3 regions of the Priestia sp. ST2 genome follow, and region 3 is predicted to be linked to each of the others. Evidence: riboswitches for the same ligand, from Rfam matches in the RefSeq annotation. Region 3 holds a riboswitch; each other region holds the start of a gene.
What was found. A riboswitch is a leader RNA that binds a small molecule or an ion and turns the genes downstream of it on or off. The one in region 3 is predicted to bind S-adenosylmethionine.
Positions count from the first base shown of each region.

Region 1: it holds a riboswitch for S-adenosylmethionine, as region 3 does, so the genes downstream of both, AC0KUU_RS05500 (sulfite oxidase-like oxidoreductase) here and AC0KUU_RS13220 (trans-sulfuration enzyme family protein) in region 3, are expected to answer to the same signal.
Region 2: it holds a riboswitch for S-adenosylmethionine, as region 3 does, so the genes downstream of both, AC0KUU_RS21435 (phosphoadenylyl-sulfate reductase) here and AC0KUU_RS13220 (trans-sulfuration enzyme family protein) in region 3, are expected to answer to the same signal.

Region 1 covers NZ_JBVVNT010000001.1:1,070,234-1,073,512, reverse strand. Annotated here, with positions in the region: gene moaC (cyclic pyranopterin monophosphate synthase MoaC) at 1-312, shown strand, start outside; gene AC0KUU_RS05505 (MogA/MoaB family molybdenum cofactor biosynthesis protein) at 325-837, shown strand; gene AC0KUU_RS05500 (sulfite oxidase-like oxidoreductase) at 871-1,533, opposite strand; SAM riboswitch class I at 1,609-1,715, opposite strand; gene AC0KUU_RS05495 (hypothetical protein) at 1,860-2,228, opposite strand; gene AC0KUU_RS05490 (putative polysaccharide biosynthesis protein) at 2,242-3,279, opposite strand, start outside.
Region 2 covers NZ_JBVVNT010000005.1:7,535-10,813, reverse strand. Annotated here, with positions in the region: gene AC0KUU_RS21445 (VOC family protein) at 1-305, opposite strand, end outside; gene cdaS (sporulation-specific diadenylate cyclase CdaS) at 403-1,029, opposite strand; SAM riboswitch class I at 1,343-1,445, shown strand; gene AC0KUU_RS21435 (phosphoadenylyl-sulfate reductase) at 1,699-2,412, shown strand; gene AC0KUU_RS21430 (inorganic phosphate transporter) at 2,432-3,279, shown strand, end outside.
Region 3 covers NZ_JBVVNT010000003.1:144,292-147,570, forward strand. Annotated here, with positions in the region: gene AC0KUU_RS13215 (trans-sulfuration enzyme family protein) at 1-855, opposite strand, end outside; gene AC0KUU_RS13220 (trans-sulfuration enzyme family protein) at 839-1,984, opposite strand; SAM riboswitch class I at 2,056-2,173, opposite strand; gene AC0KUU_RS13225 (hypothetical protein) at 2,340-3,002, opposite strand; gene AC0KUU_RS13230 (spore coat protein) at 3,072-3,279, opposite strand, start outside.

The DNA of each region.
Region 1 (3,279 bases), on a different contig from region 3:
GTAGCGGGAATCATGGCAGCAAAACGCACGTCTGACATTATTCCTATGTGTCACCCTCTTTTATTAAAAGGCGTAAACCTTTCATTTGACTGGGATACAAGCAATGATCAGTACCGTTTATTAATAGAAGCAACTGTTAAAACGGAAGGCTCAACGGGCGTTGAAATGGAAGCTTTAACTGCCGCTTCTGCCTGCGCTCTAACCGTTTATGATATGTGCAAAGCCATTGATAAAGGCATGATTATCGGCGAAACGTATCTGCTTGAAAAATCTGGCGGCAAAAATGGTGACTACAAGCGTACGGAAGCGTAAAGGAGGTACATAATGAGCGTACATGAACATAAATCCAAAGCAACACAGCCCGTTCGCTGCAAAGTCATTACAGTATCAGATACACGTACAAAAGAAACCGATAAAAGCGGCGCGCTAATGATCCAACTTCTGAAAGAACACGACATGCAGGTCGCTTCCTATGAAATTGTAAAAGACGACCAAACGTCGATTCAACAAGCGATACTTGCCGGATGCAGTGCTGAGGACATTGACGTTGTTCTCACAAACGGCGGGACCGGCATTACAAAACGAGACGTCACAATTGAAGCCGTTCAAGCGCTGATTCATAAAGAAATCGTTGGGTTTGGCGAGCTGTTTCGCATGCTGAGCTACACCGAAGACATTGGCAGCGCAGCAATTATGAGCCGAGCAATTGCCGGGACGATTAACGAAAAAGCCGTTTTTTCTACACCAGGATCAAGCGGTGCTGTTCGTCTAGCTATGACCAAGCTGATTTTGCCTGAACTTCGCCACGTTGTGTGGGAATTAAACCGCCAGCGCTGACAAAATGCCTATGCACACGCATAGGCATTTTCATTAATCATAGTCTTTATGTACCCACTCATCTTCTGGAATGCCTAAATCTTCTCCAGAAAAACGCTCTTCTTTAAACGGATCTCCTCTAAGATGAAAGCCGTTTTGCTCCCAAAAGCCAGGATGATTTTCATCAATAGCTTCAAAGCCTCGGAGCCATTTAACACTTTTCCAAAAGTACAAATGCGGAACAACCAATCGCAGCGGATATCCGTGCTTAGCTGTAAGCGGCTCTCCGTTAAAGGAATGAGCGAGAAGAATATCGTCTCTCAGTAAATCTTTTACCTCAATGTTTGACGTATAGTCATTATCTCCGTGCAGCATGATGTATTTACTTTTTAGCTCCACGCCAACTGCTTTTAAAAAGTCTGTAAACAGCACGCCCGTAAATTCATTATCAAGCCTTGTCCATCTCGTTACGCAGTGAATATCACATTTCACCGTCGTTTGCGGCATGTCCAATATATCTTGATACGAAAGCGTCACTTCCTTGTCTACCAACCCAAATACCCGAAGCGTCCATTCCTCTAAGTTATACTCCGGCACGTCGCCTTCATGTAAAATCGGAAAGCGCTCCGTTACTACCTGACCCGGAGGCACTCGTCCTTCATACTTTGGATCAATTTCCGGTGTTTTCATTCGTTTAATACGGTCTGCTTTGTTCAAATTATCACCTCATTGTTTTTTATACATAAAAAGCCCTTCCTTAAATAAATAAGGAAGAGCTTTGTTTCAGCTTCTTCCTTATCTCTAAGAGCAGTACACTCTTAAGGATTTGGCACCATTCTGTCATAGACAGCGGTTGCCGGGTTTCACAGGGCCAGTCCCTCCACCTCTCTTGATAAGGAAACAAATTGTATTTGTTTTATGTAATAAAGTCAGTATTAAGCTTTTTGTCATAATTGTCAATATTATTTTTCTTTTCCGCAAAAAAACTTTAAAAACAGGTAGGGTTATAAGATTTTAGTCTACTAAAATACCATATAAAACCTTTACCCTTCTCCATCAATCATCGTATACTTCTTGGCAAAACGCTTGTAGTAAATTTGCTCATCCTCTTGTCCATCGTTAAAAACAAGTCGGTTATGATCAATATCTTTTTCTTTTAACATATAGCCTTTTTCATTCATCATATGAATATATTCATCTAAATGTCCTTTTTTCACCATATAGTGAAGAGCATCATCTGAATCTGTAGTCCTCGCTACATCTTGACTTCCCACTTCTAGCTTGAATACAGCTGTTGCTGTTTGAACGGGACGATAATCGCCAAACAATCTTTCCCAATTTAATAGCAGCAGCGCGCCGGAAATTATTATACACCCTCCAGCCGCCACGGTTAGTACAAATCGTTTTGACACTACTTTCTCTCCTTTACATTCTTTTTCTTCTATTTAATACAACGGATTGCCCTAAACTTGTTTTTACGCCAAGTCCTAGATACACGGCAGCACCTAAAGCAATTGAAATACAAGATGTGCTCATCGCAAGTGAAGATGCAGACAGCTTATTTTCTAAAAAATAGTGAGAAGTATAATTGCCGATAATCACAGCGGCTGACATCACACTTACTAATAAAACAGGTGTCAACGCAGCTTGTCCCAGTGATTGAACTCGGTAAGAAATGGATTTTTCAATTAAATAAAAGTTATATATAACCGATACACCATACCCTCCGTAAGTCGCGACAACCGGTCCAATTTCTTTTAAGCATGAAACCAGCAGTACGTTTAATACTATCTTCACAACAATTCCTAAGCCCAAGCCTAAGATTAGCTTCTTTTGCTGATTAATTCCTTGGAGAATTGCGGCTGTTACTGTAAAAAGAGCAAATAAAATGGCAGCAGGCGCGTACCATTGTAAAACAATTCCACCGATTTCAGGGCTGTTTTTTGCTCCAAAAATCATCATATATACCGGCTTGCCTAATAAACAAAGCCCCACGGCAGCAGGAAGAGTAAAAAATAACAGCAGCTGCAGCGTTTTTGTAATTTTCCCTTTTACTTCCCGTAAATTTCCTTGCACAAAAGAAGACGTAATGCCCGGAATCAGTGACATGCTGAAGGCAGTCGCTAACGATACTGGCACCATCACCAAAATCTGGGCTAATCCAATAACGGAGTTGATCGTTTCGGCTTTAGCTTGTCCATATCCTATTGATTGAAAGAGCATGTTAATTGTAAACGTATCAATATTTTGATAGATAGGAATAGCTAAACCAACTAATACAAACGGAACGGCGTACGTTACAATCTCTTTGAACATTGAAGAGAACGAAACGGACTTATTATTCTTTCCGCTGTTCACTTCTTTCATAATCAACCGCTTGCGCTTCAAATAAACCGCTCCAAGAATCCCAATTCCCCCTACGCCTCCAATAAACGCTCCAAACGTGCCGATTCCAACAGCTTT
Region 2 (3,279 bases), on a different contig from region 3:
GTTACAATGTTTTCTTCCACAAATGAAACGCCTGCTGATTTTAAACGCTCAAACTCCTCTTCAATTCCGTCTACTGCCAGCGCAAAATGATGAACTTTACCTTCGTTAGGTAAGCTTGAGTTATACCCTTGAATTAACTCTACGATTACATTGCCTTCTAAACCTAGAAAAGCTAGCTTCAAAGACGGATCGGTATGTGGTAGTTTTTCGATGAGCTCTAATCCCGCTTTTTGCGTATAGAACTCAATCGATTCTTCTATATCCTTTACTTGAACGCCTACATGTTCAAATTTTAAAATTGTCATATGCATCACCCGTATCTATAGTATGTAAAAACTATGAAATATATTAAAGAGAAAGGATATAGAAGTCAAGATAGGGCTGCTTATCAGGAAAGGGCTCTTAAATCATATTTTTGCTGGAGTGAATAGGGTAGAGGCTTCCATCAAGAGCAAACGAAATTTTGCCTGTTTCTTCAGATACAACTAAAATTAATGCATCCGATTTTTCCGACATTCCAATGGCTGCACGGTGACGTGTTCCCAATTTTTTGTTCGTTAAAATAATAGACGAAAGAGGTAAAACATTAGCAGCTGAAATAAGCTGATTATTTCTAATTAGGACGGCTCCGTCATGTAAGGGTGTCCCTGGATAGAACAGTGTCTCAACTAGCGTAGCGCTGACAGGAGCTTGAATAGGCATTCCTTTTTGAATAAGAGGGTCTACATTTTGTTCCCGTTCAATGACAATTAAAGCGCCGTGACGTTTCTCCGAAAGGTTATGAATAGCTAAAGACAGAGCAGCATATTCAAATGTATAAGGCGATAAATAATGGCGCAAGTAATAAGAGGCAGCCGTAGCTTGAACATCTTGAAATAACCTTCTCATCTCCTCAAAATCACATAGGATACAATGATCACTCGTGTCTAAATGTTTAATTAAATTAGAGGCTTCAGTTGAAATCTGCTGTAAATATGTTCGCACATTATTTTTAATTGTATCGTCTAATTGAAAAGGTTGTCTCTCCATCTTATATAGCTCCTATCTGTCAGTCAGTGTTATCTGTAATGTGTGCTAATGTGGGTGAATTATCCGTAAAGCTTATAAATCCCTTATTAATTTTATAGAGAGGTTTTGTGTTTTATTTAGCAAGAGAATATAAAAAGTTGGAGAAAAAAGAAAGCGTTTTATAAATTGATATGTTCACATTTGGGTTAAATTTACATATGTTGTTTTAAATAAAAGTATAGATATTTCTGTGAATTTAAAGTATAGTTTTCTTATCGGATATATGATTTTTAATGTTGACAAATATTCTAAATATGCTAAAATTTTTAAAAAATGCTTATCAAGAGTGGTGGAGGGATCTGGCCCGCTGAACCCCGGCAACCTGCTTAGCAAGGTGCTAATTCCAGCAAAGTGTGTATCATTTTGAAAGATAAGGTGAAAATTTATTGCCTACCCAGTCTTTCAATATGGAAGACTTTTTATTTTGATATAGCGCAAGCGATAATTTGAGGAGGACACCAATGACTGTAACCCCCGACTTAAAACAAATTTTTGAGCATGTCGAAGCAAAGTAAGAATTAAATAGTTTCGCTGACTAGACACACTAGAGGCGGTTTTATCCAATTCTAGTGGGTAAAACCGTCTTTTTTTATTGGATAACGCGGATAACTAAGAATTGGAGTGAAGAAAATGGCAGACTTATATACGTACGAAAACTGGAGTGATACATTTCCAGAGTTCGACAGTGAAGATGAAACAAAAGGAGCCCTTTCAGCATTGCAGTGGGCGTATGATACCTACGGAGATTCAATTATTTACGCATCAAGCTTTGGTATCGAAGGAATCGTGTTAATTGATTTAATTTCAAAAGTGAAAAAAGATGCTGAAATTGTCTTTTTAGATACGGGCGTTCATTTTAAAGAAACATATGAAGTAATTGACGCAATTAAAGAACGCTTTCCTGATTTGCGTATTCATATGAAAAAACCGGATTTAACGCTTGCAGAACAAGCTGAGAAACATGGAGATGAGCTTTGGAAGAGTCAGCCTAACCTATGCTGTCAAATTCGAAAAATCATCCCGCTAAGGGAATCTCTTGCTCCTTATGATGCGTGGATTTCTGGTTTGAGACGCGAGCAGTCTGAATCTCGTGCCAACACGAATTATTTTAATAAAGATGAGAAATTCAAGAAAGTGAAAGTCTGCCCGTTAATTCATTGGTCTTGGAAAGAAGTTTGGCGCTATGTGTATAAGCATGATTTACCATATAACAAACTTCATGATCAAGGCTACCCAAGTATCGGCTGTGAGCCCTGTACCGCACCTGCCTACAATGTAGACGATTTACGTTCAGGAAGATGGGCAGGTACACAAAAAGTTGAATGCGGATTACACGAATCTTAAATACGAAAGAGCTGAATAAATGATGCTTTTATATGTTGCCTTTATCATTGCGCTTTTTTTTGCAATGAATATTGGGGCAAGCGGTGCAGCAGCAGCTATGGGCGTTTCATACGGCTCCGGTGCGATTAAAAAGAAAAGAGTAGCCCTGTTCATCTGTGCTGTAGGTATTGTGCTCGGAGCCATTATCGGAGGCGGCGAGGTGGTAAAAACCATCAGTTCAGGTATCATACCTGAAAAATTGCTGTCAGTAGAATTAGTTATTATCATTCTGGCTGCTGCAACGCTGTCACTCTTTTTCGCGAATTTAATTGGTATTCCTCTATCAACAAGTGAAGTAACGGTTGGTTCAGTTGTTGGAGTAGGCGTAGCTTATCAATCTCTGTATGTGGAAAAACTTTTAGTTGTCATGTCTTTTTGGATTATTGTTCCGCTGGTTTCATTTGTCATTGCTTTTTTGATTGGAAAAGTGATAAAACGCGGAGCGCATAAAAAAGAAGCAAAGGGAACGTGGAAAAGAGTTTTAACGATTTTAGTTATAGCGACGGGATTCTTTGAAGCCTTCTCAGCTGGAATGAATAACGTGGCAAATGCTGTCGGTCCTCTAGTAGGAGCTGGATTAATGGATGCCACAACGGGTGTCATAGCAGGAGGATTGGCAGTGGCGCTCGGAGCTCTTTTACTAGGAGGCCGAGTTATTGAAACAAACGGGAAAAAAATTACTCGCTATTCTGTAGGGGAAGGGTGCATTATCTCGGGTACTGGTGCTTCTCTTGTCACAGTCGCTTCACTGTTTGGTTTGCCAGTACCCCTTACACAGGTCACTACGTCTTCTATTATTGGAATAGGAGCAGCGAAAACGGGATTCAC
Region 3 (3,279 bases):
TTTTAAGCCCGGGTAGTATACACGGCTCACTAGAGATTGTTCTTCAAGCCACTTTGCAAACTGCAGCGCTGTTTTTAACTGCTGATCTAAACGAACTTTTAATGTCTTAATTCCTCGAAGCAGTAAAAAACAATCCTGCGGTCCTAAGATAGCACCAAAAGCATTTTGTACAAACTTTACTTCTTCTGCTAGCTTTTCATCGCTTACCACAACTAGACCGCCAATGACGTCACTGTGACCGCTGAGATATTTTGTAGCACTATGAATCACAATATTTACACCAAGGTCAATCGGCTGCTGTAGATAAGGTGTTAAAAACGTGTTATCCACAATTGTAAGGAGGTTGCGCTCCTTCGCCAAACTTGCTACTGCTTTAATATCCGTTACCTGTAAAAATGGATTTGAAGGGCTTTCGATATAAATAGCCTTCGTATCTTTTGTGATAGCTTCTTCTACTTTCTCAACCTTCGTTGTATCAACAAAAGTTGTTTTGATACCAAACTTTGAAAATAATCGTGTTAATACACGATATGTCCCGCCGTACGTATCATGTGAAACTAAAATTTCATCCCCTGATTCAAAAATAGATAACACCGATGAGATAGCAGCCATACCTGATGAAAAAGCAAAACCAGCGTATCCATTTTCTAGCTGAGCAATGGTGTTTTCTAAAGCCTCACGAGTTGGATTTCCTGAACGAGAATAGTCATAGCGGCCGTTGTTCGTCTCATCTTCTTGGTTAAATGTAGATACCTGATAAATAGGTACGTTAACCGCTCCAAAATGACCGTCAATTCCTGTATTTGCATGAATTAAGTTCGTACCAAATCTATGTTTATTATTGTTGGTATGCATCAAATGCCTCCTTCAAATCTTTAATTAAATCATCTGCGTGCTCAATTCCAACTGATAACCGCAGTAAACAGTTTGTTACTCCGACACGATTTCGAATTTCTTCCGGAATATCAGCATGTGTTTGACGAGCTGGGAATGTCATTAAACTTTCCACGCCTCCTAAGCTTTCTGCAAATGTAATAACTTTGACATTTTCTAAAAGTACTGACACGATGTCAGGGTGTGAGACAGCAAAAGAAATCATGCCTCCAAATCCAGTTGCTTGTTTCTTCATGATTTCATAGCCTGGATGTGTTTCAAGACCAGGGTAATACACTTTTTCCACGAGATCATGAGCAGTAAGCCAATTTGCAATTTTCAGTGCATTTTCATTATGCTTTTCCATACGAAGCGCTAGCGTTTTAACACCACGTAATAACAGCCAGCTATCCTGTGGACCTAAGATTGCCCCAGCTGCATTTTGATAAAAACGAATTTTCTCTCCTAAGCTACTACATCGAGCGACTACAAGACCAGCAACTACATCATTATGACCCCCAATGTATTTGCTTGCACTATGTATCACAATATCTGCTCCAAGCTCTAAAGGACGCTGATAATAAGGGGACATGAAGGTATTGTCAACGATGGTAAGCAAATCATGCTGTTTAGCTAACGCAATTGCTTCTGGCAAATCAGTCACGTGCATCATTGGATTCGTAGGTGTTTCAATAAATAAAGCTTTCGTATTGGGACGAAGCGCATCTTTTACTTGTTCGAGATGGGCTGTGTTGACGTACGAAACAGTAATTCCTTGCTCTGAAAAAATTTCATTTAGTACTCGGTACGTTCCTCCGTATAAATCCTCTGATACAATTAAATGATCTCCGTTTTTAAATAGTGCTAAAACTGCCATTACACCCGCCATTCCTGAAGCGAATGCTACTCCTACTTCTCCTTTTTCCAAAGCAGCAATTGCTTCTTCTAATGCTGTACGAGTAGGATTTGCCGTACGTGCATAGTCAAATCCTGTACTTTGCCCTAAAGCAGGATGAGCAAATGTTGATGCTTGGTAAATAGGGGTTGTAATAGAACCTGTTGAAGGGTCACGACCTACTCCTGAACGAACTAATAAAGTTTCAATTTTCATCTATTTCTCTCCTTAACTCAAAATAAAAAACACTCTTCACAGATGGAAGAGTGTTCGTTTATACACGATTTCTCTCATCTGTTAGAACAATACTGATGTTCCACAGGAATTAGCACCGTTCAAATGAATGTTTCATTTGATGGTTGCCGGGCATCGCAGGGCCAGTCCCTCCGCCACTCTGGATAAGAGTTCTATATAATTGTTGGTGGTTAACGTTTGTTGTTAATAACTTTAATAAAGATTTTCTATATTGTCAACATAATTTTCTAAAAAATTTAAATCGTCTCATTTGTTTATTCAATATACTTGTCCTGATAAACACATAAAAAAAGAGACGAAAGCGAGGTCTCTTTTTTTAAGGCAAGTGTACAGATTTTACGTGAGCTAACTTCCAATACATACTTTCTCCATTTGCCGTAATTAGTTCAACAATATTATTAGAAACTTCTTTAAGTACGCCAATCTTTTCTGATTGATCCCCTAAATCTAATACGACCAGCTGATTTTCATATTTTTTAAGCTGCTCTTCAAAGTTTCTGACAAAAGGTGCAGAGGCGGGCCTTACGGGGAGCTCTTTGTCACTTAAAGAATAAGGGGTTAACTCATTACTGTAAGGGGTAAGCCATTTCAAATGATGCAGAGAAACAAAGACATTTTTATACACTGGAGAATAAAACACAAGATAATCATTCAGCACGCTTGTGATATAGCCATGCAATGATTTCCCTCCCGTTACATAAATTTCAATAAATTTCCCTTTTGCCTGCTGTAAAATATTACGATAAGAAATCCGCTGACTTTCTTCTATCAAATTCTCTTCTATTTCACGTAAAACCGTATAGTCTTCTTCGGATACTTCCCGCAAACGATGCATGTGTAAAAGAGGAATATACAAATAATCATGTCCATTATACAAAACCATAATATCTAATCCAAGATCAATAAGTCTGCCAACAAATCTCGTTTTACCTGAAATATCCAACTCCACAATTTTATTGATATAATGATTCATACTCATACTCATTCTCCTCCTTTTTTCTATATGTTAGAAAAGGTGCTTTATAAGCACCTTTTATGTTCCATTTCATCATGCTTTCCAACGATAATTTTTCGTTTTAATAACTTTCTCGGCCGGTGCTGAAGAGCGTGAACCCGTACGGCGTCCTCGAGAGCGATCGTCTGTGCGTCCACCCGTACGGCGTCCTCCCGAGCGATCGTCTGTGCGTCCACCCGTGCGGCGTCCTCCCGAGCGATCGTCTGTGCGTCCACCCGTGCGGCGTCCTGTACGTTCTCCC